Regions from separate parts of the Pseudoalteromonas sp. SWYJ118 genome, predicted to be linked through region 1. Evidence: predicted binding sites of a transcription regulator. Region 1 holds the regulator's gene; the other holds the start of a gene.
What was found. The regulator MetJ, encoded in region 1, represses methionine synthesis genes. The targets are predictions, from matches to a motif close to TAGACGTCTAGACGTCTA.
Positions count from the first base shown of each region.

Region 2: I6F48_RS01455 (methylenetetrahydrofolate reductase) is a predicted target of MetJ. The motif match lies at 10,320-10,337, and genes of this name have one in related genera.

Region 1 is NZ_JADYXC010000007.1:108,812-125,120, forward strand. Features, by position in the region: gene metB (cystathionine gamma-synthase) at 1-794, opposite strand, end outside; gene metJ (met regulon transcriptional regulator MetJ) at 1,084-1,404, shown strand; gene I6F48_RS09265 (malic enzyme-like NAD(P)-binding protein) at 1,487-2,728, opposite strand; gene rpmE (50S ribosomal protein L31) at 3,417-3,632, opposite strand; gene priA (primosomal protein N') at 3,863-6,049, shown strand; gene I6F48_RS09280 (SPOR domain-containing protein) at 6,070-6,597, shown strand; gene hslV (ATP-dependent protease subunit HslV) at 6,677-7,195, shown strand; gene hslU (HslU--HslV peptidase ATPase subunit) at 7,207-8,535, shown strand; gene I6F48_RS09295 (gamma-butyrobetaine hydroxylase-like domain-containing protein) at 8,598-8,972, shown strand; gene I6F48_RS09300 (methyl-accepting chemotaxis protein) at 9,059-10,939, opposite strand; gene I6F48_RS09305 (MJ1255/VC2487 family glycosyltransferase) at 11,049-12,080, opposite strand; gene I6F48_RS09310 (phosphatase PAP2 family protein) at 12,077-12,616, opposite strand; gene rraA (ribonuclease E activity regulator RraA) at 12,822-13,319, shown strand; gene I6F48_RS09320 (formimidoylglutamase) at 13,321-14,370, shown strand; gene I6F48_RS09325 (GGDEF domain-containing phosphodiesterase) at 14,367-16,031, opposite strand; gene hutI (imidazolonepropionase) at 16,152-16,309, opposite strand, start outside.
Region 2 is NZ_JADYXC010000001.1:281,926-298,234, forward strand. Features, by position in the region: gene proB (glutamate 5-kinase) at 1-807, shown strand, start outside; gene I6F48_RS01410 (glutaredoxin family protein) at 924-1,283, shown strand; gene gltX (glutamate--tRNA ligase) at 1,323-2,807, shown strand; gene I6F48_RS01420 (hypothetical protein) at 3,244-3,543, shown strand; gene I6F48_RS01425 (hypothetical protein) at 3,560-3,952, opposite strand; gene I6F48_RS01430 (CPBP family intramembrane glutamic endopeptidase) at 4,057-4,926, opposite strand; gene I6F48_RS01435 (DUF3581 domain-containing protein) at 5,039-5,740, shown strand; gene I6F48_RS01440 (DEAD/DEAH box helicase) at 5,917-7,164, shown strand; gene I6F48_RS01445 (sensor domain-containing diguanylate cyclase) at 7,223-8,206, shown strand; gene I6F48_RS01450 (hypothetical protein) at 8,352-9,236, shown strand; gene I6F48_RS01455 (methylenetetrahydrofolate reductase) at 9,320-10,276, opposite strand; gene I6F48_RS01460 (M16 family metallopeptidase) at 10,527-13,409, shown strand; gene I6F48_RS01465 (helix-turn-helix domain-containing protein) at 13,601-13,921, opposite strand; gene I6F48_RS01470 (hypothetical protein) at 13,923-14,327, opposite strand; gene cysE (serine O-acetyltransferase) at 15,033-15,851, shown strand; gene I6F48_RS01480 (hypothetical protein) at 15,887-16,309, shown strand, end outside.

The sequences.
Region 1 (16,309 bases):
TACTTAGCTATTGCCAGTGCATTTTCTTGATGCTGCCTTAGGCGCACATTTAAAGTACGTAAACCACGAAGCGTTAAATAGCTATCAAAAGGCGCACCCGTAATACCAATGTTATTAGCCCACCAAGCAAGCTCATCGCCTAACTCTTGTGTTGCGGCAATAACAGCGCCGCCTACTACATCTGAGTGTCCGTTAATGTATTTAGTGGTTGAATGCACCACAATATCTACACCAAACTTAAGAGGATTTTGTAAAGCAGGCGACAAAAACGTGTTATCTGCAGCCACCAATGCACCGCATTGCTTTGCAACATCGGTCACCGCTTTAATATCTGTTAAACGAAGTACTGGGTTACTTGGGGTTTCTATCCAAATAAGCTTTGGTTTAATTACTAAAATTTGTTGAAGGCTTTCTTCTTTTGTTAAATCTAATATTTCGAGCTTTAGTAGTCCGCGTTTTTGTAAAGATGTAAATAAACGATAGCTGCCACCATAACAATCATGTGGAATTACTAACGTATCGTCACTATTAAGTAGCTGAGTAGCTAAATGCACGGCAGCCATGCCTGTAGCTGTAATTATGCCACGAGCGCCACCTTCAAGCTTAGCAAGCGTCTCAGCTAAAATATCACGATTAGGATTACCGCTACGACCATAATCATACTCACGCTTAGTATCAAAGTCGGCAAACGAATAAGTAGTCGATAAATAAATTGGCGGTACCACCGCACCATGATGTTTATCAGCATCAACGCCGTTACGTACAGCAATGGTCGCTTTGTTTTTTTCGCTCATATTCGTCACCTGATTAATTTGGATGTTTAGACGTCTAAAAGAGTAAGTTATCCGTTTTGATAAGTCAAAGTATTTTAAAGCTCTAGATGGCTAAAAGTAGAAGGGGCTTCTGCGAATAACACATTTTAGCTCACAAAAGTGTGCTTATCTTTACACCTACAATAGGCTTATTAAGATAGATCGGTATCTATTATTTGACTATCTTTTTTAAATCGATAGAATTTCACGCATATTTACACGCTTTTTATACCGTGTGAGAAATTAATAATCTGAGGCAACGATACATCTTATGGCTAAATGGAATGGTGAGTATATTCACCCATACGCAGAACACGGTAAAAAATCAGAGCAAGTTAAAAAGATCACCGTTTCGATCCCGCTAAATGTATTAAAGGTATTAACTGACGAACGTACACGTCGTCAAATCAATAACCTTCGCCATGCTACAAATAGTGAATTGCTATGTGAGGCATTTTTGCATGCTTTTACTGGCCAACCTTTACCAAATGACGATGACTTACGTAAAGATAACGCCGAAAAAGTACCAGAAGAAGTTAAAAAAATAATGCAAGAAATGGGTCTAGAAGTACCCGTTTTAAACGAAGAATAAATATTACAAAGACAAAAAAACCTCAGTAATTACTGAGGTTTTTTTATGTCTAAATTTTATTGCATAGCTCTACTGTATAGATTTACTGCATATAGTTTTCAGGTAGCTCAATTTGTGCAACACCTGACTCAATAGCAGCAAGTGCAACAGCTCTTGCTATACGCGGCAGTAAACGTGGATCCATTGGTTTTGGAATAATATACTGCGCACCAAATTCTAGTTTATCTACTCCAGCGGCTTTTAAAACTTCTGCAGGTACTGGCTCTTTGGCAATACTTCGAATAGCATCTACTGCAGCAATTTTCATTTCATCGTTAATAGCACTTGCACGTACATCAAGTGCACCACGGAAAATAAACGGGAAACATAAAACATTATTAACTTGGTTAGGGTAATCAGAGCGCCCTGTTGCCATGATTAAATCGTTGCGTGCGCCGTGCGCAAGTGCAGGATCAATCTCAGGATCTGGGTTTGAACATGCAAACACAACTGGTTTTGCAGCCATTAGCTTTAAATCTTCAGCCGCTAATAAGTTAGGACCAGAAACACCCACAAACACATCAGCATCTGCAATTACATCTTGCAATGTACGCTTATCGGTATTGTTAGCAAAAAGCTGTTTATATTCATTTAAGTCATCGCGGCGGGTATGAATAACACCTTTGCGGTCAAGCATATAAATGTGTTCACGCAGTGCACCACACTTAATTAACAGCTCCATACACGCAACAGCGGCAGCGCCTGCACCTAAACATACAATAATTGCATCTTCAATTGACTTACCTTGTACTTCTAGCGCATTTAACATACCAGCAGCCGTTACAATGGCAGTACCGTGTTGATCATCATGAAAAACAGGAATGCTACAACGCTCTATTAATGCTTTTTCAATTTCAAAACACTCTGGTGCTTTAATATCTTCAAGGTTAATACCACCGAATGTGTCGGCAATATTGGCAACCGTATTAATAAAGTCTTCTGTTGTTTTGTGCTTAACTTCAATATCGATAGAATCAAGCCCTGCAAAACGTTTAAACAATAGCGCTTTACCTTCCATTACAGGCTTAGACGCTAAAGGACCTAAATTACCAAGGCCTAGAATTGCAGTACCATTAGTAATAACCGCAACCATGTTACCTTTACCCGTATATTTATAAGCATTTGCAGGATCTGCAGCTATTTCACGTACAGGTTCGGCAACACCTGGGCTATACGCAAGTGCAAGATCATGAGCCGTTTCAGCTGGTTTTGTAAGCTCAATGCTAATTTTACCTGGTACGGGATGTGAGTGGTAATGTAGTGCTTGTTCACGAAAGTCAGACATAACGCGATGGTATCCTGCAATTTAAGTTAAAGTGAGAGATGGAGTCTTGGGGTACGATACCCTTATTATTTTTAAATTCCAAGCAATATCAGGTCTATCCTGTTATATGCTATATCCTATAATTTTAAGAGGTTTTTCAGTAACTTTGCAGGATTATATCAACATTTAATAAATAAAAATTCACCTAAAAAGTAAGTTTTAAGGTGCTTTTATGCCTATCAAAATCTTATAAAATGTATACTTAAAGTATCAGCATAAACTTAGAATAACAGCCTACTACCCTACTTTAAAAACAGATAAGCCCACGTTAGATACTTTTATCAACCTAGTTAAAAATTGTACTATTTAAAATATAGAGAATATCTATCGATTTGTCTGTAAAGGATTATGCATACTCAGAATAAGAATAGGAAATAGTTATGCAAAAGGAGGGGATAGTTAAAATCAACGAAATAATACCAATCTGCTTATATATGGGGTCTATTTAACGTTAAGAAAATTACGCTAGAACTAGGCAAAAATTTTTGTATCTAGTTGTTCTAAATAAAAATTTTTTAACGACGTTATAGTGCAATTTAATTCGTTAAATTGCTCAAAGATTTATGTAGGTTAGTTTAAGATAATAAATAACAAATTTTAGGCACAAAAAAAGCACCCTAAGGTGCTTTTTTTAACTAAACAGCAATAATTACTTCTTGCTGGCAAGTGCACCAAAGCGCTTGTTGAAGCGATCAACACGTCCGCCAGTGTCTAAAACTTTTTGCTTACCAGTGTAAAACGGGTGACACGCAGAACATACGTCTAAGTGAATGTCTTTACAAAGAGTTGAGCTAGTTTCGAATTTATTTCCACATGAACATGTTGCAGAAATTACTTCGTACTTAGGGTGAATACCTTCTTTCATAGGAACCTCTAGTTAAGGCCGCATCGCTCTCCAAACCCGGAGTTTGGCACCATACGTCGTTAAAACAAATTTGTTGGTGGCGGATTTTATCCAACAACCTCCCCCCACACAAGTATTTATTTATATTTTTGCCAAAAAAGTGAACAATCTCTTTCTCAAGCACTATTGCTAGTAGGTTTTTAGCGTTATTTTTAGTACATTACAGCATTAATTTTACGGGTTGAGTTGTTATGAGTTTTGTTGAAGTTGCTATTAAAGTCCCGCTTCCACGCACCTTTGATTATAAAATAGAAGAACAGCTCAGTGGCTTATCAATTCCCTTACTACCTGGCATGCGAGTTTTGGTACCTTTTGGTAATCAAAAAAAAGTAGCGGTTGTTTTGGGTATTAAAAGCAGTACCGACGTCCCTTTAAATAAAATTAAAAATATTATAGAGGTAATAGACGACGCCCCTATTTTAAGTGCCCAGCATTTAGAACTCCTTAGCTTTACTGCCCGCTATTATTGCTATCCATTAGGCGAAACTATTCATATAGCGCTACCTGGTGCACTTCGCCAAGGTGAATCACCTGATAAAACCAGTATTAATATGGTTGCCCTGACAGAAAAAGGTGCAAAAGTACCGTCATTAAAAGCTAAAACACAGCTCAACCTATTAAAGCAGTTATCGCAATCAGGTAAGTCATCATTAACTGAGTTAAAAGCACTGGGCTTTAGTAAAAAAACAATAGATAGCTTAATAGATAAAGAACTCATAACACAAACTATTGAGCACGATAACCAATGGCAAAGTGTTGCTCCAACCGTCGGTAGTAAACCAGTACTTAATAAAGAACAAGCGGTTGCTTGCACAGCTATAAATCAAAGTACTGGCTTTAGCAGCTTCTTATTAGAAGGCGTAACGGGCAGCGGTAAAACCGAAGTGTATTTACAGTGCCTAGAAGAAGTACTCAAACGTGGCGAGCAAGCCCTCGTACTCGTGCCCGAAATCGGCCTAACACCACAAACCGTAAACCGTTTTCGCCGCCGCTTTCCTGATACACCCATTATGCTTTGGCACTCAGCACTTACCGACAACGAACGTTTACAAACATGGCGTTTTTGCGAAAAAGGCAGTTGTGCGATAGTTATTGGCACACGTTCGAGTATTTTTCTGCCATTTTTAAAACTCGGTATGATTGTTGTTGATGAAGAACACGACTCGTCATTTAAACAACAAGATACCCTTCGTTACCATGCTCGTGATTTAGCCGCTTACAGAGCTTTTCAGCATAAAATCCCGCTTATATTAGGCAGCGCCACACCCGCGCTTGAAACACTTCACAAAGCAATTAATAACAAATACCAGCTATTAAGTTTAACGGAGCGTGCGCAAACAGCGACTGACAATCAGTTTAAGTTACTCGATATGAAAGGTCAGCCCGACCAAGCAGGTATTGCACATGCAAGTCTTGCTACTATGCGTCAGCACTTAAATCGCGGTAAACAGGTTATGGTATTTTTAAATCGCCGAGGTTTCTCACCCACCCTTATTTGCCATGAGTGCGGTTGGTTGAGCGAGTGTAAACGATGCAGTACCAGCGCTACATTTCATAAAGCGATTGGGCAAATGATCTGTCATCACTGTGGCGACCAGTACCCTGTCCCTCACCAATGCCCTGACTGTGGAAGTACGCAAATATTTCCTAACGGTAAAGGCACAGAGCAAATTGAAGAGTTTTTATCGACCGAATTCCCTGATACACCTGTTACTCGTATAGACCGCGATTCAACTCGCCGTAAAGGTAGCCTTGAAAAAGCACTTGATGAAATAAACCTAGGCGGCGCACGCATTTTAGTGGGCACACAAATGCTTGCCAAAGGCCATCACTTTGCAGATGTAAGCCTTGTTATAATTTTAGATGTAGATAGCGGCTTATACTCATGCGACTTTAGAGCGACAGAGCATTTAGCGCAATTAGTCACCCAAGTAGCGGGGCGTGCTGGACGTTCAGGTGAGCCTGGTCAAGTGTTATTACAAACACACTTTCCAGAACACCCTCTTTTGCAAGACTTAGTTAATAATGGTTACCAAGACTTTGCCCGCTTTGCTCTTAGTGAGCGCGATGATGCTGACTTACCGCCCATTACAAATATGGCCATTGTGCGTGCACAAGGACATAGTATTAAACTAGTCGTCGATTTTTTGACGGATTTGGTTCCTGTGAATGGGGTATCTGGTATACAATTGCTCGGTCCGATCCCTGCCCCACTTGAAAGAGTCGCAGGTATGTATCGTTTTCAATTGCATATTCAAGCGCAAGATCGTCGCATATTACATCAGTACCTTGCGCAAATGGTTGATTATTTAAGTACCAGTAAACTTGCACAAAAAGTACGCTGGAGCTTAGACGTAGACCCTATAGACATGATTTAGGTTAAGGCCAAAATAACACCATGGCACAGCACGATTATATTAATAAAAAGCCTGCAGGCAGAGACAGTAAAAAAAACGCACCCGCTAAAAAACCATTTCCTATTCTTTTAGCCGTTATAGCCATCTTACTTGTAGGTGGTTTTGCCTACACACTATGGTTTATAAAAAGTAATGCCGATCCAAAGCTTGTCGAAAAACAAGCTAACCCAACTGCACCCGCAAAAGTAGAAGTTGTTATTCCACGTACACCGGAATTTATTAAAGAAATTAGAAACCACGAGATTCAAGTTGAAGTAAAAGAACTTGAGCAAAAAGGTCCTTATGTTATGCAATGCGGTTCGTTCAGAACTCATGCACAAGCTGAATCATTAAAAGCTAAAATCGCATTTGCAGGGCTCATTTCTGAGATCAAACAGGCTGAAGGCAGCAATGGCACTTGGTATAAAGTACGTTTAGGCCCTTATAAAACCAAACGCCAAGCCGAAAGCGATAAAAACAAACTTAAACGTGTAAAAATAGTCGGCTGCGGAATTTGGGGCTGGACTTGAAAATAAACCATTCACCCATATAACCTCATCATAATCGTTTTTTACGAGTTGCCTCTGCAGCTCGATGATGAGGAATAACATGACTACTATCGTAAGTGTTCGCCGCGGCGACAAAGTTGTAATTGGCGGCGATGGCCAAGTTTCACTTGGTAACACCGTAATGAAGGGCAACGCCCGCAAAGTTCGACGTCTTTATAATGGCAAAGTAATCGCTGGTTTTGCCGGCGGTACTGCTGATGCCTTCACTCTTTTCGAACGTTTTGAAAGCAAATTAGAAATGCACCAAGGTAACCTAACTAAAGCCGCAGTAGAAATGGCTAAAGATTGGCGAAGTGACCGTGCACTTCGAAAACTCGAAGCGCTGCTCGCTGTAGCAGACGAAACAGCCTCTTTAATTATTACCGGTAATGGCGATGTAGTTCAGCCAGAAAACGATTTAATTGCAATTGGTAGTGGTGGTAACTTTGCGCAATCAGCTGCAACCGCCCTTTTAGAAAATACAGATTTAAGCGCTCGTGAAATAGTAGAGAAAAGCTTAACTATTGCAGGCAACATCTGCGTATTTACTAATAACTTCCAAACAATCGAAGAATTATAATAGGAACTATTATGTCTGATATGACCCCAAGAGAAATTGTTCACGAGCTAGATCAGCACATTATAGGTCAGGCTAAAGCTAAAAAAGCAGTCGCTATTGCGCTTCGTAATCGCTGGCGCCGCATGCAATTAAATGAAGATTTACGCAGTGAAGTAACACCAAAAAATATATTAATGATTGGTCCAACAGGCGTAGGTAAAACAGAAATTGCCCGCCGTTTAGCAAAACTTGCTAACGCACCATTCATTAAAGTAGAAGCGACTAAATTCACTGAAGTTGGTTATGTTGGTAAAGAAGTAGATACGATCATACGTGACCTCGTTGATGTTTCAATTAAAATGACTCGCGAACAGCAAACTAAAAAGTTTAAACATCGCGCCGAAGAAGCAGCAGAAGAGCGTATTTTAGATGCACTTTTACCACCGGTTAAAGATCAATATGGCGAAAGCCAACGCGACGATACTTCATCTACTCGCCAAACATTTCGTAAAAAATTACGTGAAGGTCAATTAGATGATAAAGAAATCGAGATTGAACTAGCGCAAGCTCAATCAAACGTAGAAATTATGGCGCCTCCTGGTATGGAAGATATGACCAACCAGTTACAAAGCATGTTTCAAAACATGGGCGGCGATAAACGCACTAAACGTAAGTTAAAAATTAAAGAAGCCTTCAAACTATTAACAGAAGAAGAAGCCGCTAAATTAGTAAACCCTGAAGAGCTAAAAGAACAAGCTATTTTTGCAGTAGAGCAAAACGGTATTGTGTTTATTGATGAAATAGACAAAATTTGTAAACGTGGTGATTCTTCAGGCCCTGATGTGAGCCGAGAAGGTGTTCAGCGCGACTTACTACCGCTAATTGAAGGCTCAACAGTAAACACTAAACACGGTATGGTTAAAACTGACCATATGTTGTTTATTGCCTCAGGTGCGTTCCAAATGTCTAAACCATCAGACATGATACCTGAGCTACAAGGTCGCTTACCGATTCGAGTAGAACTTGAGCCACTAACTGCAAATGACTTTAAACGTATCCTGACAGAGCCGCATGCATCGCTTACTGAGCAACAACGAGAGCTCCTTAAAACTGAGCAAGTAACGATTGAGTTTAGTGATGATGCTATTGAGCGTATTGCTAAGGCTGCGTGGCAAGTTAACGAAAAAACCGAAAACATCGGTGCTCGTCGCTTGCATACTGTGATGGAAAGATTGATGGAAGAAATTTCATACGATGCTTCTGAAAAAGCAGGTTCATCACTTGTTATTGACGCCGCTTACGTTGAAAAACATCTAGGTGCACTTGTTGAAGATGAAGACTTAAGCCGCTTCATTCTATAAAACGAATATAAACGTTATACTAAAAGCCTCCAGATTGGGGGCTTTTTAATGGGGTATATAAAATGAAACACGTTACAAAAGTGCATTACCACAGCGTGAGTAAAAATTTAGATGTTTATTTTGACGACGATAGCCAAGCAGTCTTTAGCTGTGAATTTTTACGCGTTCACTCTCCCTCTGCTGAAGTGCAAGGCCATGGCTCTGGCCCTATGAAATTGGTTTTAAATAAACAATCTGTAGGTATAAAAAACATAGTACCTGTTGGGCATTATGCACTGCGTTTAGATTTCGATGATGGTCACAATAGCGGACTGTTCAGTTGGAGTTACTTTGAAAAACTACAAGCGCAGCAACAAACGTTGAGCGATGAATATTCGGCACGCGTAGCCGAGCACGAACAAAACAAAAACAGTGTACCAATAAAGTTTATTCCTTAAACCTTATTGGTAACTTTAGGTGGGTATTTTTAGATTAGTTAACCTAAACCCTGGTTAAAATATTTACTATCCAGAGTTCAGGTTAGTTACACTTTAAACTTATCAATAGCGCTAAATAACACTCTAGCTTGCTCAGATACTTCTTCGCTAGTTTGGGCGTTTTTAGCAGCATGTTCAGTTGCATCTTGCGCAATGTCGCGAATTCTTACTACATTTTTATTAACCTCTGATGCCACTTGGCTTTGCTCGTCAATAGCAACCGCTATTTGAGAGCTCATTTCCATTATTGTTTGTACATCTTCAGTAATTGCGCCTAATAACTCACCTGCTTTAATTGCTTGCGAGGCACTTTCATCGCCTTGAGAACGACATTTGTGCATAATACTCACCACTTCTTGAGTACGCTGCTGTAAGGTACTTATAATACCTTCAATCTCACTCGTGGACTCTTGAGTACGCTTCGCTAATGAACGAACCTCATCTGCAACAACAGCAAAACCACGACCATACTCACCAGCACGTGCCGCTTCTATTGCCGCATTAAGTGCGAGTAAATTTGTTTGATCTGCAATCCCCCGAATTACATCAAGCACTGAACCAATTGTTTCGCCATCTTTTTCAAGTTGCGATACTACATTTGATGCATTCCCTAACGAATCAGATAGGGCTCTAATGTGCTTAACGGTAGAGTCAACTTCACTGCGCCCTTGTTGAGCACTTAAGTTTGTTGACTCTGCTTTTTTAGCAGCCGCTTCAGTATTATGTGAAATATCCTGAATCGTCGCCTGCATTTCGGTGGCTGCAGTTGCAACCATGTCGGCTTCATGTAATTGCTCTTGCATACCGGAGCTTGTTGCTGCGGTACTTTCTGATAAATGCTCTGTTGCTATGTTAAGCGTATTTAAAGCACCATTAACTTCGTTAATTAAGTTTTTAAAATCGCCTATTAAACTATTAAAGTCGACCGTCATGGTGGTAATTTCGTCTTTACCTGTTTGCTCTATCATCACGCTTAAATCATTATTACGACGAATGTCGTTAATGGTGTGATAAACCCGCTCTATAGGCACAATAATCGAGCGGCTCGTGAAATAAACCAACATTAAAACAATAATGCCAGCAATCACAAAAATAAGAATGGCTAAAAATTGTGCCTGTTCAACGCTTTTATCTACCTGCTGCTTAGTGCTTAATAGTATCTGCGCAACGATTGCATCACTTTGTTCAACACTTTTACGCATTTTTCCAAGTGCTCCTGAATTTAAATCTAAGCCCAATTCAACCTGTGCCTGGACCAATGCTTGAAATTGCGTTTGGTAGGAATTTAAAAAGCCATTTAATTGAGCTGTATACCCCGTATCAAATTGAGCCTGAGCGATTTGCTGCTTTAAAGTATCAACCCCTTCATCAAATCGAGTTAAATACTTAAGATCAAAACGTAGCATAAAATCTTTTTCAGCCCGTCTTAATTGTAATATAGAAGATAAGAGTTTGTAATTATCTTGCTCTTTGAGCAAGCTTTCGACCTCGTGTACTGCACTTCTTAGTTCGCCATACAGCCCATCTTTTGGGTGTAATCCTATGCGTTTTTGTAGCACAACAACACTCATAAAGTCATTGCTATAAGCACTTACCAAATTATCGAGATTACTTATTTTTTGGGTTTCGATACCCTGCTCTTGCATAATTACATTCAACTTAGCAATTTTACTTTTAAGCTGGTTATAATCTTGTTCAAATAAGTCTAATGCTTCTTCTTGTTTATAAAAAAGAAAGTTTTTTTCATGTTTACGCAGTTCTAATTCATGGATATTAAGCTCTTCAGCAAGCTGAATTGTTTTATTTAAGCTTAACGTTGTTCTCGCTTCATAAATTATTACGCATAAAAGGACCACCATTGCTAAACCAACAACGACTGCGTTTAACTGTAAACGTCGTTTGATTGTTAAGTTTTGTAAAAAATTCATCGCTAACGCCTTTTTTAAATATGCATTTGTATTATAGCTGATAGCTCAGGAGCGACTCATTAATTTAACTTTTTATTATTGGTTATTCTAAGCTACTTAATTATGATGGCTATAAAGCGACACTATCCCACAAACCTTTGTGTAACGATTGTGTGTTATTCCACTGTTGTTTAACCAACCAATCAATTAAAGGCTCGGGATCGCTAGGGTAATTTATTTGCTTATTTTGCGGGGCGCTATTCCAGTCATCAAGGGCTTGCGGGTTTAAATAGTTCATAACATGCGCCATGCCCATGGCAAACAAAGTTTGTGCATTTGCGGTTTGCTCAAACTGCCCATCTAAAGGCTTTAATAGTAACTTCTTACCTAACTTAAGCGCTTCACTGGCAAGCTCAAACCCCGCATTACCAATAACGCCACTCGTGTTTGCTAAGTCATTTAAAAAACCAGAACGTGAGGGGGGTCGCAAATGTATATGTCCAAAAGACTGATTGCAGGCATTTGGGTGATAACAATAAAATTCTTTTTCGGGAAAGTCTTTTAAGTAATCAACAATGCTATCTAAGTTTTCAAACGGTAAATATACCAATACCTTATTTAGTACCGCGACAGGATTCTCATGATTATGATGAGCAATAAAAGGCGGGATTATATTATTTGCAAATGGCTTCCAGTGTACGCCTAAGTAGGTAGATGCTGGTGCATAATGCTTGATGAGCGATTTTCTAAGTACACCACGACCAAATATAGGTACGTTTTCTGACAAAAATGCGGCTTGGTGACTAATACCGATAACGGGTATATCGGCCCGTTTTGCAGCCCATGCTGTGACTGGCTCAAAGTCATTAAGTACAAAATCGTACTGTTTTATATCAAGCGATTTTATATCACTCACCAGCTTACAAACTCGCATGTTTTTAAGTGTTTTTAAATTTTTGACTTGCCCATTTTCAGTACTAAACGATAAGCCCCGATACGCTTTATAATCTGAGAATTCGTGCATATCAAAGTAATCTTTATTTGCTCGCCCTGAAAACACATAATCAACATCAATACCAAGTTTATTAAAGCAGCTTGCCATAACCCTAGCCCGCGTTATATGACCATTACCGGTACCCTGCACTCCATACAATATTTTCATACAGGTACCACGAGCGCTAATGCGAATAAGCCACAAACACTGCCAATAATCGCACCTATAATAATATCAGCAGGAAAATGTACGCCTAATACAACACGAGAAATAGCCACACCAGCAGCCCAACTAAGTAGTAGCCATATATATTCAGGGAAAAAGTGACTTAGTATAATCGCAACTAAGAACGCTGCAGCGCTGTGGCCCGAGGGCAAACTAAATTTATCATTGGGTACTATGTAAGCATTTGTTACTAAGCAGTCGCATGGACGGGTGCGGGCAAATCTATTTTTGGCCAGTAAATAAATGGGCCTTTCTATAGCAAAACCAACTAATATCGTTACAGGTAATAATTGTTGCTGCTCATTATTACTAAGCCACCACACCGCTAAACACACAAGTATGTAAAGCCCTCCATCACCGCTTTTAGATAAGCCAAACGCCATTGTTTTAAACCACTTCGGTGAGTTGCAATTAAACAGAGTTAAAAATAATTGCTCATCTAGCAGAGCTGCCCTTTTAAACATATTATTGTTATCCATCACTTCCCCCTCATTGCATAATATATGAACACCGATTTAGCTTATGTGTTGTAAATAACAATTGAGTGACGCTTTTAAGACACTATTATTGCGATTAATGATTTAGCGCTTGTTTTGTCTAAATTTACTGCGATTAAGTCGTTGTTATTGCTTATAAGGAGGGTATACTGAGGTATAAATTAATGTACCTTTTGAGGATAAAATAATGGATTACAGCACTTCTGATTTATGTGACCACTTTGCTGATGTGGTTGACGTGCTAGAGCCAATGTTCATCAACTTTGGTGGTCGACACAGCTTTGGTGGCCGCATTAAAACGGTTAAATGTTTTGAAAATAATGAACTGATCCGCGAATTACTTTCTCAAGACGGTACAGACTTAGTGCTTCTTATTGACGGTGGTGGCTCAACTCGCCGTGCACTTATTGATATTGAATTGGCCGAACTTGCACTTGAAAACAACTGGAATGGTATTGTTGTTTACGGCGCAGTACGCCACGTTGATGAGCTTGAAGAACTTGATTTAGGCATTCAAGCAATCGCTTCCATTCCTGTTGCAGCTGACAGTGAAGGTGCTGGCGAGGATGCTATTGGCGTTAACTTTGCCGGTGTATCATTTTTTGATGATGACTTTATTTATGCTGATAGTACTGGCATTGTTTTATCTGCAGAAGAATTAGAATTGGAAGTTGTAGAAGTATAACGTGACCTCCTATTTAAAAGTATATGATGAAAGCGCGGTTAGAGCACTTTGCTCTAGCCGCGTAAATGAAAAAAAAGCATGGCAATCAATGGCCTTGCTAGACACTCAAGTAAACCTGCAACAAGCACTTATTGACGCAGCTCAATTTGGCATTCGCTACGTACTTCTTGGTATTTGCGAAGATATTGGCCCAAAAGCAAATTTAGGAAATGGCGGTGCAAACGAAGCATGGTCTGCTTTTTTAAAACGTTTTTTAAACCAACCTCATAATCAATTTATTGCCACTCAAAAAGTACTTTTATTGGGTGAAGTAAATACTGATGATTTAATGGCGCAAAGCAACCAACTTAATAATCAGCAAGCCCAGCAGTTAACTCAATTACGAGATTTATGCCAACAACTTGATGAACGCGTAGAGTCAGTATTAAGCCTTATTTTTAAAGCAGGGCTTGAGCCAATCGTAATTGGCGGAGGTCACAATAATTGCTTAGGTATTATTCGCGCGCTAAGTAAGTCAAAAAACACGCCTGTTAATGCTATCAATTTTGACCCTCATGCCGATTTTAGAGAATGTGAAGGTCGCCATAGTGGTAATGGTTTTCGCTACGCGTATAACGAGCAACATCTAAGTAATTACCATGTTATTGGCTTACATGAATTAAAAAATAATCAAGCAATTATAGATGCAATGAGTGAAGCTAACTTTAAGTTTGATAGCTATCAATCTATACAAGTTAAGCGAAAAATTACACTAACGCAGGCAATTGAAAATGCACTAAGTAATTTTGATGATTTACCACTGGGTGTTGAAGTTGATTTAGATAGTATTACTTATATGCCAGTTAGTGCGTATACATATTGCGGATTTAGTGTGAGTGACACTGAGCACTTTGTGCATTTAGCTGCAAGCCACCGGCACTCTAAGTACTTACACTTATGTGAAGCAGCGCCTAACCAGCATCCTAACGGGTTAGGTGCCGGTGCTGCCCATGTAGGGCAAGTGATTAGTGCACTTGTAAATAGCTACCTACAAGCCAAAGAAAACACTTAACGTTGTTGAACCGATCGCCACTCTTTTAGCCAGCTCATTAAACCGATACTACTTAGCGGGTGACCAAAGTAATAACCTTGGGCAGCATAACCTTTTAAGCTTTTTACAAACTTAAGTTGCTCAAGTGTTTCTACTCCTTCAAAAATCACTTTTGTTTTTTGTTGGCTATGCATATCAACCATTCCACCAACTAAACTGCGTATATTGTTTTGATTACTAAAGTCAGCGGTAAGTGAAGGTGAAACCTTAATATACTCAACCGCTAAACTTGGCAACTTAGAAAGTAGTACCGGGTTATCACCAAGTCCATCCACACATACTTTTAAGCCTATGTTATTAAGCCTTGCGATCATGCCTCGACCTTTGTCATCTAAACCAGCAAAAATATGTAAAGGGCATTCAACAATCAAGTCTCCCGCCTCTAAGTGATGTTCATTTATAACAACATCAACAAATTCAACAAACTCTTCATTTAGCATTTCAGGGCCAAATACGTTAATGCTAAGCGGTATGGAAATACCTTCTACTCTAAGCGCCATTGCAAGCTCAGCGGCTCTCTCCATTACAAATTTAGCAAGCGGGTAACCAAGCCCTGCTATTCTTATGTCGTCAATAAAACGATTAGCAGATAAAATTCCTTGCTTAGGGTGCTGCCAACGCAGTAGTAATTCTAAAAACTCAATTTGACCGTTTTCGTTACAAATTATAGGTTGAAAATAGAGTTCTAATTCGCTCGAAAAATCAATATTTGCTAATTCTTTTAGTCGCGCTTGTTGCTCTCGCAGTTCAATCATCATTTGTTGATGATAAGGCACAACCTTGCGATTTGGGTGGCTATCGAGTGCTAGGTATGCGTACGATATTAAATTATCAAAGTTATTGTCTTGCTCATTACAATCAACATAACTCGCCCTCGCTTTTACCTCTACAGTGCAGTTAGCAACATTAAATGGCTTAAGTGTTGCACCCAGTATTTGTTCAATAACCAACTCATGTAAATGTTTTTGATTCGCAAAACTACAAATAAATGCAAAGTTAAGGCCCCCTAAGTGGGCTAGCTTTTCTTGCCCAACTAAAGTCACTATTTCGTCACTTGAAAGCAGTTCTTTTATTCGATTAGCCGATTGCGCTAACAGTATATCGCCAAAGTCGCGTCCTATATGCTGGTTAACTTGCTCAAATCCTTCAAGACGAATAACGATTAACGCTGCACTTACTTGCTTATTGTCGCACCATGCATAGTAACCTTGGCGTAACTGTTTTCTATCTGCAAAAACCGAAAGCGGAGACTCTTCTATAAATGTATCACCTGTAGGTTCTGGCTCTATCACGACTTCTATTTCAGCGCTTTCGTCATTTAAAAAGCCAACAATAGCTAATAATAATATTGCTAACACAACCCAAAATAACGGAACTTCCAATAATAAATGAGCTGAAAATAGAACAACAAATAAAAGACCAGCCATTGAGCTGGTAATAATCATGCTCCAATTATTCCGCTCGAAGGCTTGCCATAAATGAAAACAAAATCCAAAGGCAAGTAAAATGGCAAGCCAAGCTGCGCCCGTGCTCAAAATAGCCAAACCAACAGCTGCTGTGCATAAATAGCTAAATTTAATACTGGCATTTTTAACGGCAAATAAAGTGGCAATCATCGCCATCAATAGTGCACCACTAAAAAATATTGGGAAGTTACTGTCGGTTAGTATGTTCAAATTAACGGCATCCGTATTCGCTAAAAAAGTTTAAACCAGATTATATGTGGGCAAAAATAATACAAACTAGTTAATTCTACCCAAAATCCATAAATTTAACAGTTTATTTACGCCAAATTGGTAACTTAATTGTGATGGATGACTTATTTGCCAATGCGCAATATCAGCTCTTGCACCAACCTTTAAAATACCACGGTCGTCTAACCCTAGTGCTTTAGCAGCAT
Region 2 (16,309 bases), on a different contig from region 1:
ATGCTGCTTACTCGCGCTGATGTAGACGACAGAGAGCGCTACCTTAATGCCCGCGATACACTCAATGCGTTATTAAATTACGACGTTGTGCCCATCATTAACGAAAATGACGCAGTCGCTACCAGTGAAATAAAAGTAGGCGACAACGATAATTTATCGGCACTTGTCGCTATTTTGGCTAATGCTAATAAATTATTGCTACTTACCGATCAAGAAGGGTTATTTACCAGCGATCCTCGCACAAATGCCGATGCCACCCTCATTGGCGAAGTAACACATATAAACGATGAGCTGCGCCAACTTGCTGGTGGCAGTGGTACAAACTTAGGTACTGGCGGCATGGCGACTAAACTGCAAGCCGCTGACATTGCAAGGCGCGCAGGCGTTGAAGTTATTATTGCTAAAGGCGCAGGTAAAAACGTTATTTTAAAATGCATGAGTGACGAGTTACCAGGCACGCGTTTTTTAAAACTCACCGCTCCAAAAGATGGCCGTAAAAAATGGTTACTAGCCGGGCCTAAAAGTACCGGCCAAATTGTTATAGATGCAGGTGCTATTACAGCGCTGCAAAATAAAGGCGCAAGCTTACTTGCTAAAGGCGTTACTAATGCATTTGGACGTTTTGAACGCGGTGATTTAATTGATTTAATAGATAATAAAAATCAAGTAATTGCACGGGGCTTAACGCGCTTTAGTAGTACCGAGGTAAATAAAATAAAGGGTGCGCACTCTAGTCAAATAGGCCTATTACTCGATTACGATAGTGGCGCAGAAGTACTTCATAGGGATGATATGGTATTGCTATAGAAGCACTTTTAGTAAATTAAATTACTTGAGTGTAATTCTCGCAGTATTACACTTTTTTGATTGTAAATTTGTGCTAAAATCTGGCTCCTTAAATTGTTGTAAGCAGAGCACAGAACATGAAATTAGTTCGTTGGTTTTTAGGTTGTATAATCTTATTCTTTAATTTTGTATTTACTCCTCGCAGTAAAAAGCGTGCAAGCGACGAGCAAGCACAGCTTGATCAGCAAACCTCACAATTTAAACTGTATCAATTTAAAGCATGCCCGTTTTGTGTAAAAGTACGTCGCGCTATTAAACGCGAAGGCTTAAACATAGAAACGCGTGATGCAAAAGACAATGAGCAATATCGTCAAGAGCTACTAGAGCAAGGCGGCAAAGTTAAAGTGCCTTGCCTGCGTATAGAGCAAAACGGCCAAGTACAATGGCTGTACGAATCAAACGATATTATTGCTTACTTAAACAAAGTAGCTGCATAAACCACTTTTACTATCTCACTTATTTAAAGAGAATATACCATGACAATTCGCACCCGTGTTGCCCCGTCGCCAACTGGTGACCCGCATCTTGGCACCGCTTATATCGCCTTATTTAACTACTGTTTTGCTAAACAACAAGGCGGTGAATTTGTACTTCGTATAGAAGATACAGACCAAGTACGTAGCACGCCAGAGTCTGAACTTGCGATTATGGATAGCCTACGTTGGTTAGGGCTTGAGTGGGATCATGGTCCTGATGTGGGTGGCGAATTTGGTCCTTACCGTCAATCTGAGCGTAGCGATTTATATAAAAAATACGCGCATCAGTTAGTTGACGATGGTAAAGCGTTTTACTGCTTTGCAACAAGCGAAGAGCTTGATCAAATGCGTGAAGAGCAAATGGCAGAAGGCCTACGCCCTAAATATGACGGTCGTGGTTTAAACCATACAGATGAAGAAATTAAAGCAAACTTAGCTGAAGGCAAACCTTACGTTATACGTATGAAAATCCCAAGCGAAGGCACATTTAAGTTTAACGACTACCTACGTGATGAAATTGAGATCCCGTGGGAAAACGTAGACATGCAAGTACTTTTAAAAGCAGATGGTTTTCCAACGTACTTTTTAGCGAACGTAGTTGATGACCACCATATGGAAATTAGCCATATTTTCCGTGGTGAAGAATGGATTAACTCAGCGCCTAAGCTATTAAAGCTTTATGAAGATTTTGGTTGGGAAGCGCCAGTACTTGGTCACTTACCGTTATTACGTAACCCAGATAAATCAAAGCTGTCTAAGCGTAAAAACCCAACGTCTATTAACTACTATAAAGAAATGGGCTACCTGCCAGAAGCCGTGCTTAACTATTTAGGCCGTATGGGTTGGTCAATGCCTGATGAGCGTGAAAAATTCACACTCAATGAAATGATTGAAAACTTCGACATGAAGCGCGTATCGCTTGGTGGTCCGGTATTCGACGTAGATAAATTAAGCTGGTTAAACGGCATGTGGATCCGCGAAAACCTAACCGACGAGCAGTTAATTCAGCGCTTTGTTGATTGGAAGTTTAATGGCGAAATGCTCGCTAAAATATTACCAGAAGTTAAAACTCGTATTAATACGCTGTCGGATATGGTTGAGCTTGCAGGGCACTTTGTAGGTGGTATTCCAACTTACGATCCTGCGCTATTAACAGCCGGCAAAGCAGACGAAAACGTGATTCGCCAAGCGCTACAATTTTTTGTATGGCAGCTTGAAGGTTTACGTAGCTTTGAAAAGCCCGCTATTTTTGCAATTGCAAAAGAAGTTGCAACATTCCACGAGCTTAAGATTAAAGACTTTTTAGAGCCAATATTTGTCGCAATTACTGGCAAAACGTCAAGTACGTCAGTGCTTGATGCAATGGAAATATTGGGGTCTGACTTATCACGTGCTCGTTTACGTGTTGCACTTGCTCATTTAGGTATTTCTAAAAAGCAGGCTAAAAATATAGAGCGTGCGTACCGCGAATACCCAAGTGCATAATTACTAAAATGCACTTATAAAAGCCGAGCTTATTAAGCTCGGCTTTTTTGTGTCAGATAGTTTTATATAAGGGTCTGTTGTTCTTTCAAGGTTAAATTTACAGCAGTCTGTTTGGTATTTAGGCAAGGCAGAGCCTATGCAGTGTGGTTATTCCCCATAAATGGGCGATAACGTAGCATTAATGCCAAACAGGCGCTGCCCAAAGGGTTCTTCCTAGGGGCTACTTACTCTTTGTTGCTCGGTTTTTACTTAGCCCACTAGGTTACAAATCTCGCGCCGCGATTAAATAGCCCCTAGTTTGAATGAATTTTAATCCGCAAAGAACAACAGACCCTAGTCTGATTGGCTATATATCATGGCGTTTTAGTCTCGTTTAAAAACGAAGTAAGACCCAGCCCAATGATACAATAAGACACATAAACAATATGGAGGCAGTATGATTGCAACCGTTAAAAACAAAGCTATTTTTAGCAGTAATACATTTTCGATAAACCTTGTTACTTACCCAACTAATCACAGCGTAATGAACCATATTGACCCTGTGCAGCAAGGGCGCTATTACAAGCTCAACTTTGTATTAGAAAAACCTAAAGCGGGTGGGGTATTTAAATGCTCAAAATGCATTATAAATTTATTTAATCGCGTGTATTTATTCAGACCCGATAAGTACGAACACAGCGTATCTAAAATCGAGTCTGGAAAGCGCGTACTACTTAGCTTTGCGCTTAATATATAATTTGCACTTTTACTTATTAATAGTCGTAGGCCTGTCCGGTGCATAAAACAGATAGGTCGCAATACGATACAGACGTTTCACTACAAGAATTAATAGTAAAAGCATTTCCGCCTCTGCGCATGGCATCAGCTTTAAGTAAATCAATTGCGTTTGATTTAGAGCGGTTATAGCTTACATTATTGTTACCCATACCGTCGCCATCACAGCTTTCACCTTCTATTCGGCCTAGGAGTGTAGCGCCACTTTCGTGTGCTTCTTGGTCGCTATAAAATTGCTGTAAATCTCTTTTATTAACGTAGGTGCCAATTTCTTGAGATAAAACGCCGTTGTCTATATCTGTATGATAAGTCATGCTTGAACAACCCGTTATTGTGGCGAGCACTGTTATTGCCGTTATAAAACGTAGCATATTTATTAGTCCCTTAATTTATTATTTGAAATAGTAAATTACTAACAAAATCAAATGCGGGCAATGTTTACTACTAAGTAAATTGTTAGCATTTGTAAATGTATTTAGATTTTATTGAGCATCGGGTAAGTAAACAAAAAGAAGTGGCAAACATTAACCAACCAATGGCATAAAATAGCCCACTCTAAGCGCTGCGTTTTATAAAAAACATAGCCATACCCCAAGCCGGCAATAAATGAAACCAATACATAGTTAATTCCTCCAGCAAAATGTGCCAAAGCAAAAATACCTGCAGTAATTACAGGGGCAAGTATTGCTAAACGGGTCGGTGTAATTATTTTGCTAAGCTTAGTTTGTAGTAAACCTCGAAATAAAGCTTCCTCGGCAACACAGGTAAATAAAAGATTAATAGCAATAAAGGCTAACCAAAAGCCAGGAACCTTAGGGTTGAAGCTTACAAGTCCAAGCATTAAAGCCGCAGTGAGCGTAGCTAAAACAGTAGCAATAACTATTAAAATGGGTTGTTTAACGTTTAATGGGCCCGCTTTATTAGAGTCTGCTTTTAAAGCTTTTTTATTCGAATAAAAGTAAGCACAAAGAAATAAACCCGCCATAGCTTTATCAAAATTAGCATAAAGGGTAAATGCAATCGCATCGCTTGTAATACGCTCGTTTATAACAATAGGGAGGTTATTAAAACCAGGCATCCAATGAAGTGCTAATGCCAATGAGGAAACTATAAAAACAGTACTTAAAGTAGCGCGTATTATTGCCTGCTTTGTATTTAGCGCACAGTAGTATAAAACAACGTAAAGCCCGGTTAACAGCAGGGCATATAAATTTATATAACCTTGAAAATATGCACTTACAACACTTAAAGCTAGTAAGTAGTGCCAAAGGGGTTGCCGCATTATTGATATTTTGCAGTACGGAAAAACACATATAATTGATAGCGCTAATAAATAAAAGGTCATTGTTTTTTATTGCTCTGTTTTATTTAGCAACTAATCTAACAGATTCGACCTCTCAGTATTTTTTTTCTGGTAATATAGATAGGTTATAAGCAGTTTAAGCAGTGAACAAACTATGTTAAGTCCTTTTTTTCAGCAGCATGCTGATTATGTTTCTATCTCTCGTGAGCAAGGTTGTCGATTCGCTAAATGCGTTGCTGACGATTACAATCCACTTCACGACAAAGATGCCAAAAAGTTTTGCGCGCCAGGAGACTTACTTTTTTCATTGGTACTAGACCGCTACGGTATTAGTGAACAAATGGAATTTACTTTTGCCGGTATGGTTGATGAAAACACCAAACTTAACTTCCCTGAAGGGGCTGATGAGTTTGATGTAACCAATGGCGAAAAAGTTATTTTAAAGGTAAAGCGCAAAGGTAAAACCAGCCAATGCCCAGCACTGACTAATAGCCTAATAAAAAATTATGTTGAGTTTTCTGGTACTACTTTCCCGCATGTAATTATTCCATTAATGGGTAAGCAAGAGGTAATGATTAACCCTGCTCGCCCAATGATCATTTACGAATCAATGCTTATCAACCTTGATAATCTTGATATTACAGCACCAGAACTTGAGTTTGCAGAGCCAAGTTTTGAATATGCAGGCAAACGCGGAAAAATCACACTACGTTTTAACCTGTTAGAAAACGGCGTTAAAGTGGGTAGTGGTGAAAAGCATATGGTAGTTTCGGGTATTCGCGAATACTGCCAAGCAACAGTTGACGATTTAATAGCGTTTTACAACGAGCGTAAAGCGACACTAAAGCCAGCTTAAAGCTACATAAAATTATAAAAGGCGCTAAATACAGCTGTTATTTAGCGCCTTTTTTATTGTTTTAGCGCTAAAGTGAAAGTGAGCAACCACGATTAAATACTTTTCTGGACTGGTTAATTTACGCAGTACAGTAATATGCGTACAATAGCGCTCTTTGTTATTTTAAAGCTAAGCCTATGTCTGCCACTACGTTCTCATCACTTAATCTCGACCCGTTATTATTAACAGCGATTGAGCAAAATAATTACACTCAACCTACCGCAATTCAGATTAAAACTATTCCGCCTATTTTAGCCGGAAGTGATGTAATGGGCAGCGCGCAAACAGGTACGGGTAAAACTGCCGCCTTTGTTTTACCTTTATTACATAAGCTTTTAAATACCCCTAAAAAAGATGAGCAAGGCCTTGCACGTGTAGTCATTTTAACGCCAACCCGTGAGCTTGCTCAGCAAGTATTTGCAAGCTTTGAAAAGTACGCACAAGGCACTAATATCAATGGCGCTTTAGCCTATGGTGGCGCAAGTATTGGCCCTCAAATAAAAGCACTTAAAACAGCGCAAGTTATAGTGGCAACACCTGGGCGTTTGCTTGATCATATAGTTAAAGGCAGTGTGGTACTTTCAAGTGTAGACTCCTTAGTGTTTGACGAAGCTGACCGCATGCTTGATATGGGCTTTATTGATGAAATAAGACGCATATTGCGCCATATTCCAGGCGATCGCCAAACTTTACTATTTTCAGCTACGTTTGATGACAGCGTGTTTGAACTCAGTAAAAAGTTACTTAAAAACCCAGAACTAATTGAAGTTGATAAACGTAACTCAGCCGCGGTTGAAGTAGAGCAAGTTATTTACGCTGTAGATGAGGATCGTAAGCGCGAACTTGTATCGCACATGATTGGTATGAAAAACTGGCGCCAAGTGCTTATTTTTACTCGCACAAAACAAATGGCTGATCAGCTTGCTAAAGAAATGTGTAAAGACGGTTTAAAAACCGAATCAATCCATGGTGACAAATCGCAAGGCGCACGCGACCGTGCATTGCAAAACTTTAAAGAAGGTATTACACGCGTACTTGTTGCAACCGATGTAGCTGCGCGTGGTTTAGATATTTCTACACTTAGATACGTAATTAACTTTGAACTACCGTACATTGCCGAGGATTACGTGCACCGTATTGGCCGTACAGGTCGTGCTGGCGAACAAGGACTTGCTATGTCGCTGGTAAGTCTTGATGAGCAATGGCTGCTAGAAGAAATTGAAGTACTACTCGATACGCGTTTAACGCCGCAGTGGTTAGAAGGTTACGAGCCAGATCCTAATAAAAAGCCAAAAGATAATCGTAAAAATACTAACAAGTCGCGAAAAGATCGCGATAAAAAACGCATCACTGGTAAAAGAGAGCCAAGCAGACGTCGTAAATAATAGCTTTTACTTTGCTTTTTTGCCTATACTGGAGCTACTAAATAGCCGAGGTAAAGCAATGTTTGAAATTGATCAATGGGCATTTTCTGGTATTGATGGCCAAATATCTTTGCATAAATGGCAAAAAACAATCGACCTTATAACGGGGCTTTTTTCAGCCCCGTCTGGTTATATAGTTCAGGCAACAAGCAAAGGCTATCGCGTTGTTATTAGAAGTAACGAAGGTGGCTCTAACTTTGAGACCAATCCTATACTTCCTCCTCAAACACCTCTGTTTTGTCGGTACGTTGCTGAAACTAAAAATATTTTATATGTTAATGATGCAAGCAATAACGATGCATGGAACACCCTACCAGAAGTAGTTGAAGATGGTGTTGAATCCTACCTAGGTTTACCTATTCATTGGCCTGAAGGCGAAGTATTTGGCACGCTATGCTTAAAAGACACTCAGAAAACAAGCTATACCGATGAATATTTTGAACTCATAGAACAACTACGTGATTTGATTGAAGACGACCTAGCGCTTGTGTATAGCTATGAGCAAATGCGCGAAATAGCCATGTTAGACTCATTAACAAATATTTATAATCGCCGAGCACTTAACTTATTAGCCCAGCAAAAACTTAACTTAGCGCTACGTTTAGGCTTTGACGTGTGTTGTTTGTTTATTGATATAAACGACTTTAAAAAATTAAACGACACCTGCGGACATGAAGTGGGCGACAAAGCATTAATTATATTGGCAGATACGTTAAAAACGCATTTAAGAGATGCGGATATAGTAGGGCGCTTAGGTGGTGATGAGTTTGTTGCAGTAATGCAAGTAAGCGATAAAAGTAAGGTTAACTACATCATGGATAAAATATCCTCTGAGTACTCAAAAGCCTTACTCAAAGAGGAGGTTTGCGATTTATCGCTTAGTATTGGTTATAGTTTTACTAATAAACAAAAGCAGCCCTTTGAAGCGCTATTAAATGATGCAGACCAGGCAATGTATAAAAACAAACAAGCGTACAAGCTCGCTAAAAAAGCCGCAGAATAGAAAATGTAATTATTTAACCCCTACACATTTAATTGTTATATTAGATTAAAGTGATTTAATATGAATTGATGTTTAAGGGTTTATTTTTTAGTGTGTAATTTGAGAGCCTATAGTAGCTAAAAGCTATTACTTATAAGGATGTAATATGACAGACATGGATAAAAAAAAGGTATGCGGCATTGTAATGCCAATATCTAGCACTGATGATTGTAATGAAACACATTGGTCAGAAGTGCTAAATATACTCTCTGACGCGATAGATGAAGCCGGTTTTGAAGGGAATTTAGTTAGTAACGCTGATGATGTTGGTATTATCCACAAAAGAATTATTCAGAATCTCTACGATAATCCAATAGTAGTCTGCGATGTAAGCTGTAAAAACCCAAATGTAATGTTTGAGCTGGGTTTGCGTTTAGCTTTCGATAAACCAACTATTATAATTAAAGATGACGAGACCTCTTACTCTTTTGATACCTCTGCAATTGAGCATTTAGAATACCCTCGAGATCTCAGGTTTAGTCAAGTTGTCGAATTTAAAAAGAAACTGGCAGATAAAATATCTGCTACATATAAAAAATCTACAACAGATAGTAATTATACGACTTTCTTGAAACATTTTGGTGAGTTTAAAGTCGCTAAAATTGATCAAAAAGAGGTTTCTGGACAGGAATATATACTTGAAGAGTTAAAAACTCTTAGGCGGTCAATAAACCGTCTGGATAGATCTGGAGGTTTTAGTAAGTACGAAAGGAATAATCAAGATTCAGATATAGATATTTGTTTAGGGCATCGCGACAGTTCAGATATTAAAGCATATGTGAGTACATTGGTAGACCATCCCGGTTTAAAAAATGTAGGTATGGTTGAGGTTAGTGACGAACACTATCATTTAGTTGCGAATGTAAAAAATGATTTTTCTGTAGAAGCAGCCCAAGATGCAATTGAAAGTCTTGTTGGTAAGAAAATGATGCGTAATCGTACTAAAAATACTTCCGTTCGAGGTAAATTACACGGAACTCCAAGGATCTAAGCCTTACTTTTTTCGGTTCTAGCTTTATACATAAAAAAGCAAGCCATTAGGCTTGCCAAGAAGGGTGTGAATTTTTTTAAGCCCTAAGCTATTAGCTTTTCAGCTAGATTTAATTCCATTGTTGCCTTTAATAAACGGTATAAGTTAATTGACGCGTCAATTTCTTCTTTACGGTTTGTTAAGCTTTCAATATTTAATCCCAGCGGCACATCTAAATGCGCACAGCTTTTAATTATTAAGTCGAGGTTTTCGCGGCAAATACGCACTGATTCGCTTAATGTATTGTCTGCATCAAGCATGCGCCATTTTGTAGCTTCTGGCACTGAAATACCCAACCACTTCATAAAGTCTAAGGTTTTTTCGCCGCCGCACGGGGTAAACGTTAATATAATACGTTGTGGTGTAATATCTTGTGCTTTACATGTACGCGCGTAACTAGTAATTAGCTCTATAGTCGCTTGTGCGTCGTAAACAGCTTGCGATATAAAAAACTGACAACCTTGTGCTGTTTTTTCTATTAATCGTTCGTGCTCATTTCGTTTGCTTAAATGGCGCTCAGCAATAGTAACGCCACCTAAAAAGAAATCATCTGATTGCTCAGCCAATGCTTTATATGCATCTGGCAGGCTTAACTTTATATCGCCTACCGATGACGGGCTACCTACTAAAACTACATTTTGTAAATCGTAGTCGTTTTTAGTTTCACTTAACCAATCTTTAAATTCGCCCACGCCACGCTGCGCCACACTTTTATAAGTAATTACATCTTGTGCAGATAAATTACGAATTAAATGGCTGTATTCACGCGGATCAACGGTTTGTTTAAACGCAAATGGACGGTCTTGATTAGTTCGGCTGCTTTCGTCTTGAATGTCGTAAATTATCACGCCGTCGTATTCAATTTCGTGTAAGCGACCTAATAGCTTTTCTGCAATGGTTTTTAATTGCGCTTTATCGGTGCCAATTTTAGGCGGGGTAGTACCAATAAGATAAACACCTTGGTTGGTGTCCACTATCTTCTCTTTTAGTGATAAAGCCATAATCCTCATTCCAGCTAAGTTTGTTTTGATGGATTTAATATAGCAGCCATTTAGACGTCTAGATAGATTTATTTAGTGAAAGTTTTTCAACTAACATGATGTTTATTCATAGTACTTGTTCCCATAATTTATAATTGACACAGTTGTTTACATAATAAATTCCCTTTGGGCTCTTATATTTATTGGCTTTGGGGCATAATTAAAGAGTTAAATCTGACAACAAATTTGCTCAATTTAAAAAGGGACAACAATGAAATTTAAATTATTAGCAACCAGCTTAGCGGTATCGCTGGCGTTAACAGGTTGCGCCATGCAACAAAACCAAAGCACGCAAACAACAGCACAACAAGAACAAGTAAATAAAGCTGATGACCGTGTTTTCTCGCAAGATTATTTAATTGAAGAGCTAGAAAACGGCTTACGTGTCATGGTTGTTAAAACCGACTACCCTGATGTAGTGTCGCTGCAAATTCCGGTATCGGTTGGGTCGCGTAACGAAGTTGAAGAGGGCAAAACAGGCTTTGCTCACTTTTTTGAACACATGATGTTTAAAGGCTCACAAAAATACCCTGAAGATGTGTACTCAGACATATTAAAAAATTCAGGTGTTGATAACCGCGCTTATACAACAAACGATTTTACAAACTACCATTTAAACTTTTCAAAGCAGCATCTTGATAAAGTACTTGAGCTTGAAGCTGATATTTTTCAAAACTTAACTTACACCGAAGAGCAATTTAGAACAGAAGCACAAACGGTAAAAGGTGAGTACTTAAAAAACAACGCGAGCCCAATTCGTAAATTATTAAGCGCTGTACGCGAAGAGGCGTTTGATAAGCACACGTATAAACACACCACTATGGGCTTTTTTAAAGACATAGAAGCTATGCCTGATCAAATGGCCTATGGTAAAGAATTTTTTGCTAAGTTTTATAAGCCTGAGTATGTGTCACTTGTTATTGTGGGCGATGTAGACCCGCAAGCAACAATGGCAATGGTTAAAAAGCATTGGGGCAGCTGGAAAAAGGGTAACTATATTGCTGACATTAAAGCAGAGCCTGTGCAACAAGCACCAAAATATTTGCACCAGCAAGATGAAGCGCTACCAGGTCATTGGTTACTTGTATCGTACAAAGGCGCTGCGTGGGAGCCTGCTAAAAAAGACAGAGCGGCGCTTGATTTAATCTCACAGCTTTATTTTTCAAGTAATTCAGATTTATATCAAGAGCTAGTGGTCGACAAACAAATTGCCAGCCAAATGTTTACCTATAACCCAGAGACTAAAGATCCGGGTTTATTACACGTATTTGTTAAAGTAGAAAACGCAGACGATTTAGCCACTGCACGCGATGCCATTAACCGAACTTATGCAAAAGCACGCACTGAGCTTGTTGATGAGCAAAAGCTGAGTGATTTAAAATCGAACCTTAAATACAGCTTTATTAATGGTTTAGATTCGTCGCAAGCGATTGCATCAACCCTTGCCAGCTACATGCATTTTAAGCGCGATCCTGAGGTTATAAACCAGCTGTATAAATCGGCAGATAACATCACCAGCGCAGATATTAAAGCCGTTGCTAATAAATACTTTACTGATAACGCACGTACCACATTAACAATGTCGGCACTTGATGAAGCGCCAAGTTTTGAGCAAGAAGTTGATTTAAATGCGCTTACTGCAAAGCTTAAACAAGCACCTGCGGCTCCTGTATTTAAAGTACTTGATAAAACCAATAGCTCGCCATTAATTGATGTTAACTTTTTATTCAATACCGGTGCGGCTGCCGACCCTCAAGGCAAAAAAGGCGTTGCTGCGTTAACTGCGGCTATGCTTGCACAAGGTGGCTCAGAGGCGACAAGCTATAAAGATATTCAAAAAGCACTTTATCCGCTTGCGGGTAGCTTTGGTTATCAAATAGATAAAGAAATGCTGTCGTTTCAAGGACGTATTCATAAAGATAACGCGTCGCAGTGGTATACACTTGTGAGCGATCAATTACTAAACCCAGGCTTTAGAGAGGATGACTTTAAACGCCTCAAAAAAGAAATGATCGACGGTATTAAGTCAGGCTTAAAAGCATCTAACGATGAAGAGCTAGGCAAAGAAGTGCTATACAGCGCGCTTTACAAAAATCATCCTTATGAAAGCTACAACTACGGTGATATTTCTGATTTAGAAGCGTTGACGCTGGATGACGTTAAAGCATTTTATAACAGCGAGCTTACGCAATCTAAACTCACGGTTGGCTTAATTGGGGCTGTGCCTGCAAAACTTAAAGCTAAAATGATGAGCGATTTTGCAACGCTACCAAAAGGTGATCAAAGCCGTTTAAGTATTCCTGATGCACCAGCGCTTAAAGGTCATCATGCAACTATTGTAGAAAAGTCGGCGCAATCGACTGCGGTATCGTTTGGTTTTCCTATTGATACAATAAGAAGTAGCGAAGACTGGACAGCACTTTGGCTTGTGCGTTCGTACTTTGGTGAGCACCGTAGTTCTAACAGCTTTTTGTATGAGCGCATTCGTGAAACCCGCGGCATGAACTACGGCGATTACGCATACATTGAATACTTTCCACGTGGTATGTTTCAAACCAAGCCTGATGCAAACCTAGGGCGCTCTGAGCAAATATTTCAAGTGTGGTTACGCCCACTTCGCTCTAATAACGATGCGCACTTTGCAACTCGTACGGCTTTATTTGAGCTAGATAAGCTAATTAAAAATGCTATGAGCGAAGATGACTTTGAAGCCACGCGTAACTTTTTAATTAACTTTGTACCGCAAATGGTTGCAAGTCAAAACCGCCAATTAGGTTACGCACTTGATAGCGAATTTTACAACACAGATAGCTTTGTAAGTTACGTAACTAACAAACTTAAAACGCTAAGCGTTGCTGATGTAAATCGCGTTATTAAAGAAAACCTACAAACAGACAACGTTCAATATGTGTTTATAACCGCAGACGGCGCTGATATGCAAAAACGTTTAGCGTCTGAGCAAACATCACCAATGGTTTACAATACCGATAAACCTGCCGAATTAGTGGCTGAAGATAAAGTAATTGCTGATTACAAATTAGCAATTCCTGCAAAAAATATTGAAGTGATGAAAGTTGATAAAGTATTTCAATGAAGGTTTAAATAGTTATATAAGTTAAGATAATTAAAATGCCCCATATATTGGGGCATTTTTTATGGTATTGGATATAGTATTGAACCAATTTTTACACCTAACCCAAAAAGTATCATTGCACTTATTATTACAACTAAAGTGATGTGGCCACGTAGCTCTTTCGACTCATATTTTGACATTGCTGCAGCTCCTTATTTCATAATAAAAAAAACAGTTATCATGCCTAATATGAAGCTGACTACTGATGACAATGCTAACACCGTGGTTATAGTGTGCTTGTTTAAAGTTGTTGCACCACCGAGAGGTGTTGTATCTTCATCAAGCTTAATTAATTTACCCTGGCGTACTTCTAAAACCGCGCATAAAGCCATTGTGGTTTCTTTTGATGCCGCGCCTTCTTTTTCTACCCGTTGGATTGTTCTCAAGCTTACATCGCAGGCATCGGCAAGTTGCTGTTGCGTCCAATTAAATTGCTGCCTAAGTTCTTTTATTGTTTTAGGATTAAGTTGCATTTTAAAATTTCCTAATCAAGAATTCTAAAATTATAATTAGCAAGTAGCCACCAACTAGGCCTCCAAAAAAGCAGCCAAAAAGCACTTTTAACGAAGTTTTTGGGTTATTTAATAATGATGATTGTTCATAACTTTTTATAAATTGGCCATTTTTATAAAGTGAGCACTCTAACCTGCCAGTTAAAATATTACGCATTTCAAACATTACTTTAAAATCATTGTCACCAATATTAAATTGATGGCCACTGTGAATCCTTTGGTTACGCTTATTACTTATAAGTTCATCATTTACGTATACTTCTTCTTTCCCTGTAAAGTAGCTACCAAAACACGCTATTTGATTATCGCCATCTTGAAAGTAAAATTTGTAACCTAATTTTCTTGTATTTAATACATCGTTTTTCATCATCGTTATCCTTGTTGAGTTGATGATGCTAATTTAGCGTTTGTTTTTGTTATTTACGCCGTCAGCTGTACGCCAGTATGTATTTTGGCATATGACAGGTGAACTGTCATATGTTGTTAGCTTTTGATTTTTATTAATTTATTATATTTTAAGTATGTATTGGAAATTTTAGCAACTGTCGTATAGCTTAATCTAAAAAGTGGGTACGTATTTAAAATATCATTTCTGGTTGCTAGGGCGTGTTGAACTCTGTGGATTGAAATTTGTTCAATCTAGGGGCGATTTAATCGCGGCGCGAGGTTTGTAACCTAGTGGGCTCGATAACTGCTCCTGCGTTATTCTACTGACTTACATCCCTGTAAGAATAAGTAAAAACCGAACAAAGCTTCCGCGTCCTGCTCACGCCTCTTATCTACATCCGTGTAGGCAACAAAGAGTTAATCGCCCCTAGAAAGAACCCAGAGGGCAGCGCATGTTTGGTCTTTATGCTGCGTTATCGCCCATTAATGGGGAATAACCACACTACATAGGCTCTGCCTTGCCTAAAAACCAAACATACTGCTGCAAACCCAATCACCAAAGGTCAACACGCCCTAGTTATATCTAATAACCAGAACAAATAACTAAGGGATTAACACCTTAGGCTTTAAATCCGTTAGACTTGGGAAAAGGCTATTTTATATCAACTTAAGGCAGTGCAGTATTATGCGTCATGCAATTTGGCAACAGCTTCGCGAAGAAGCTAACGATGTAGTAACACGTGAACCATTATTAGCAAGTCATGTTTATTCATGCATTTTGAATCATGATTGTTTAGGTTCGGCATTGAGCTTTATTGTTGCTAATAAGTTGGCTGATGCGGTGGTATCGGCATTCACTATCCGAGAGCTGTTCGATCAAGCATTTGTAAAATGTGACCGTATGCTCTCGTTTGTTGCTGAGGATATTAAAGCGGTAAAAGACCGCGACCCTGCATCAGAAACCTATCTTACGGTTATATTAAATCTAAAAGGTTTTCATGCTATTCAGGCGCACCGTTTGGCTAATTGCTTGTGGCAACAAAACCGCAAAGAGCTAGCGCGCTTTATTCAAAGCCGTAACTCTGAAGTGTTTGGGGTCGATATTCACCCAGCATGTAAAGTGGGTAAAGGCATTATGTTTGACCACGCAACCGGTATTGTTATTGGTGAAACAGCGGTAATTGAAGATAATGTATCAATTTTGCAATCTGTAACGCTTGGCGGTACAGGCAATGAGCAGGGTGATCGTCATCCCAAAATTAGAGCGGGCGTATTAATTGGCGCCGGCGCTAAAGTACTTGGTAATATTGAAGTAGGTGAGGGCGCACGAATTGGTGCGGGCTCAGTTGTACTTAGCAATGTTCCACCACACACAACCGCTGTTGGCGTGCCCGCTAAAATTATTGGTCGACCGGATTGTGAGTGTCCGGCGCAAAGTATGAACCAAAACTTTTTAGCAAATCCTGAGCCTGAAAACGAATCGCACACGAGTGCAATGCTATAAGTAATTAAAAATAATAAAACTTAAAAGGAATTAACATGAACAAGAATAGTTTATTGGCTCTAGGGATTGGGTTTATTGCGGGTGTAGGTTTAACTTGGAGCTACTTTAATGCAGCTTCAAGTCATCCAGAATCTGTTAAGTCGCAGCCAAGTTATGAAAAACAGCAAAAGCTTCATACTGGACAACAAAGTAATGAGGTATTAAGTAATGCAGACTCTGCAGTACCTGAGCAAGTCGCTAGTATAGAGCCCGCTGAAGAGACGCCTCCAACCTATTCAGAAACCCAAATGCTTGATGAGCTACCTTTAGAAGAGCAAGTAACTCAGCTTAAGCAGCAACTTGCTGAGCAGAAAGCGACAGTTAAAAGCATTTTAAAGCAAATGAGAGGTCCTTCAGATTTTGAGAAGATTTTACGTGATAAATTTGAAAAGCAAACGCGTGACGAAGAATGGGCTTAT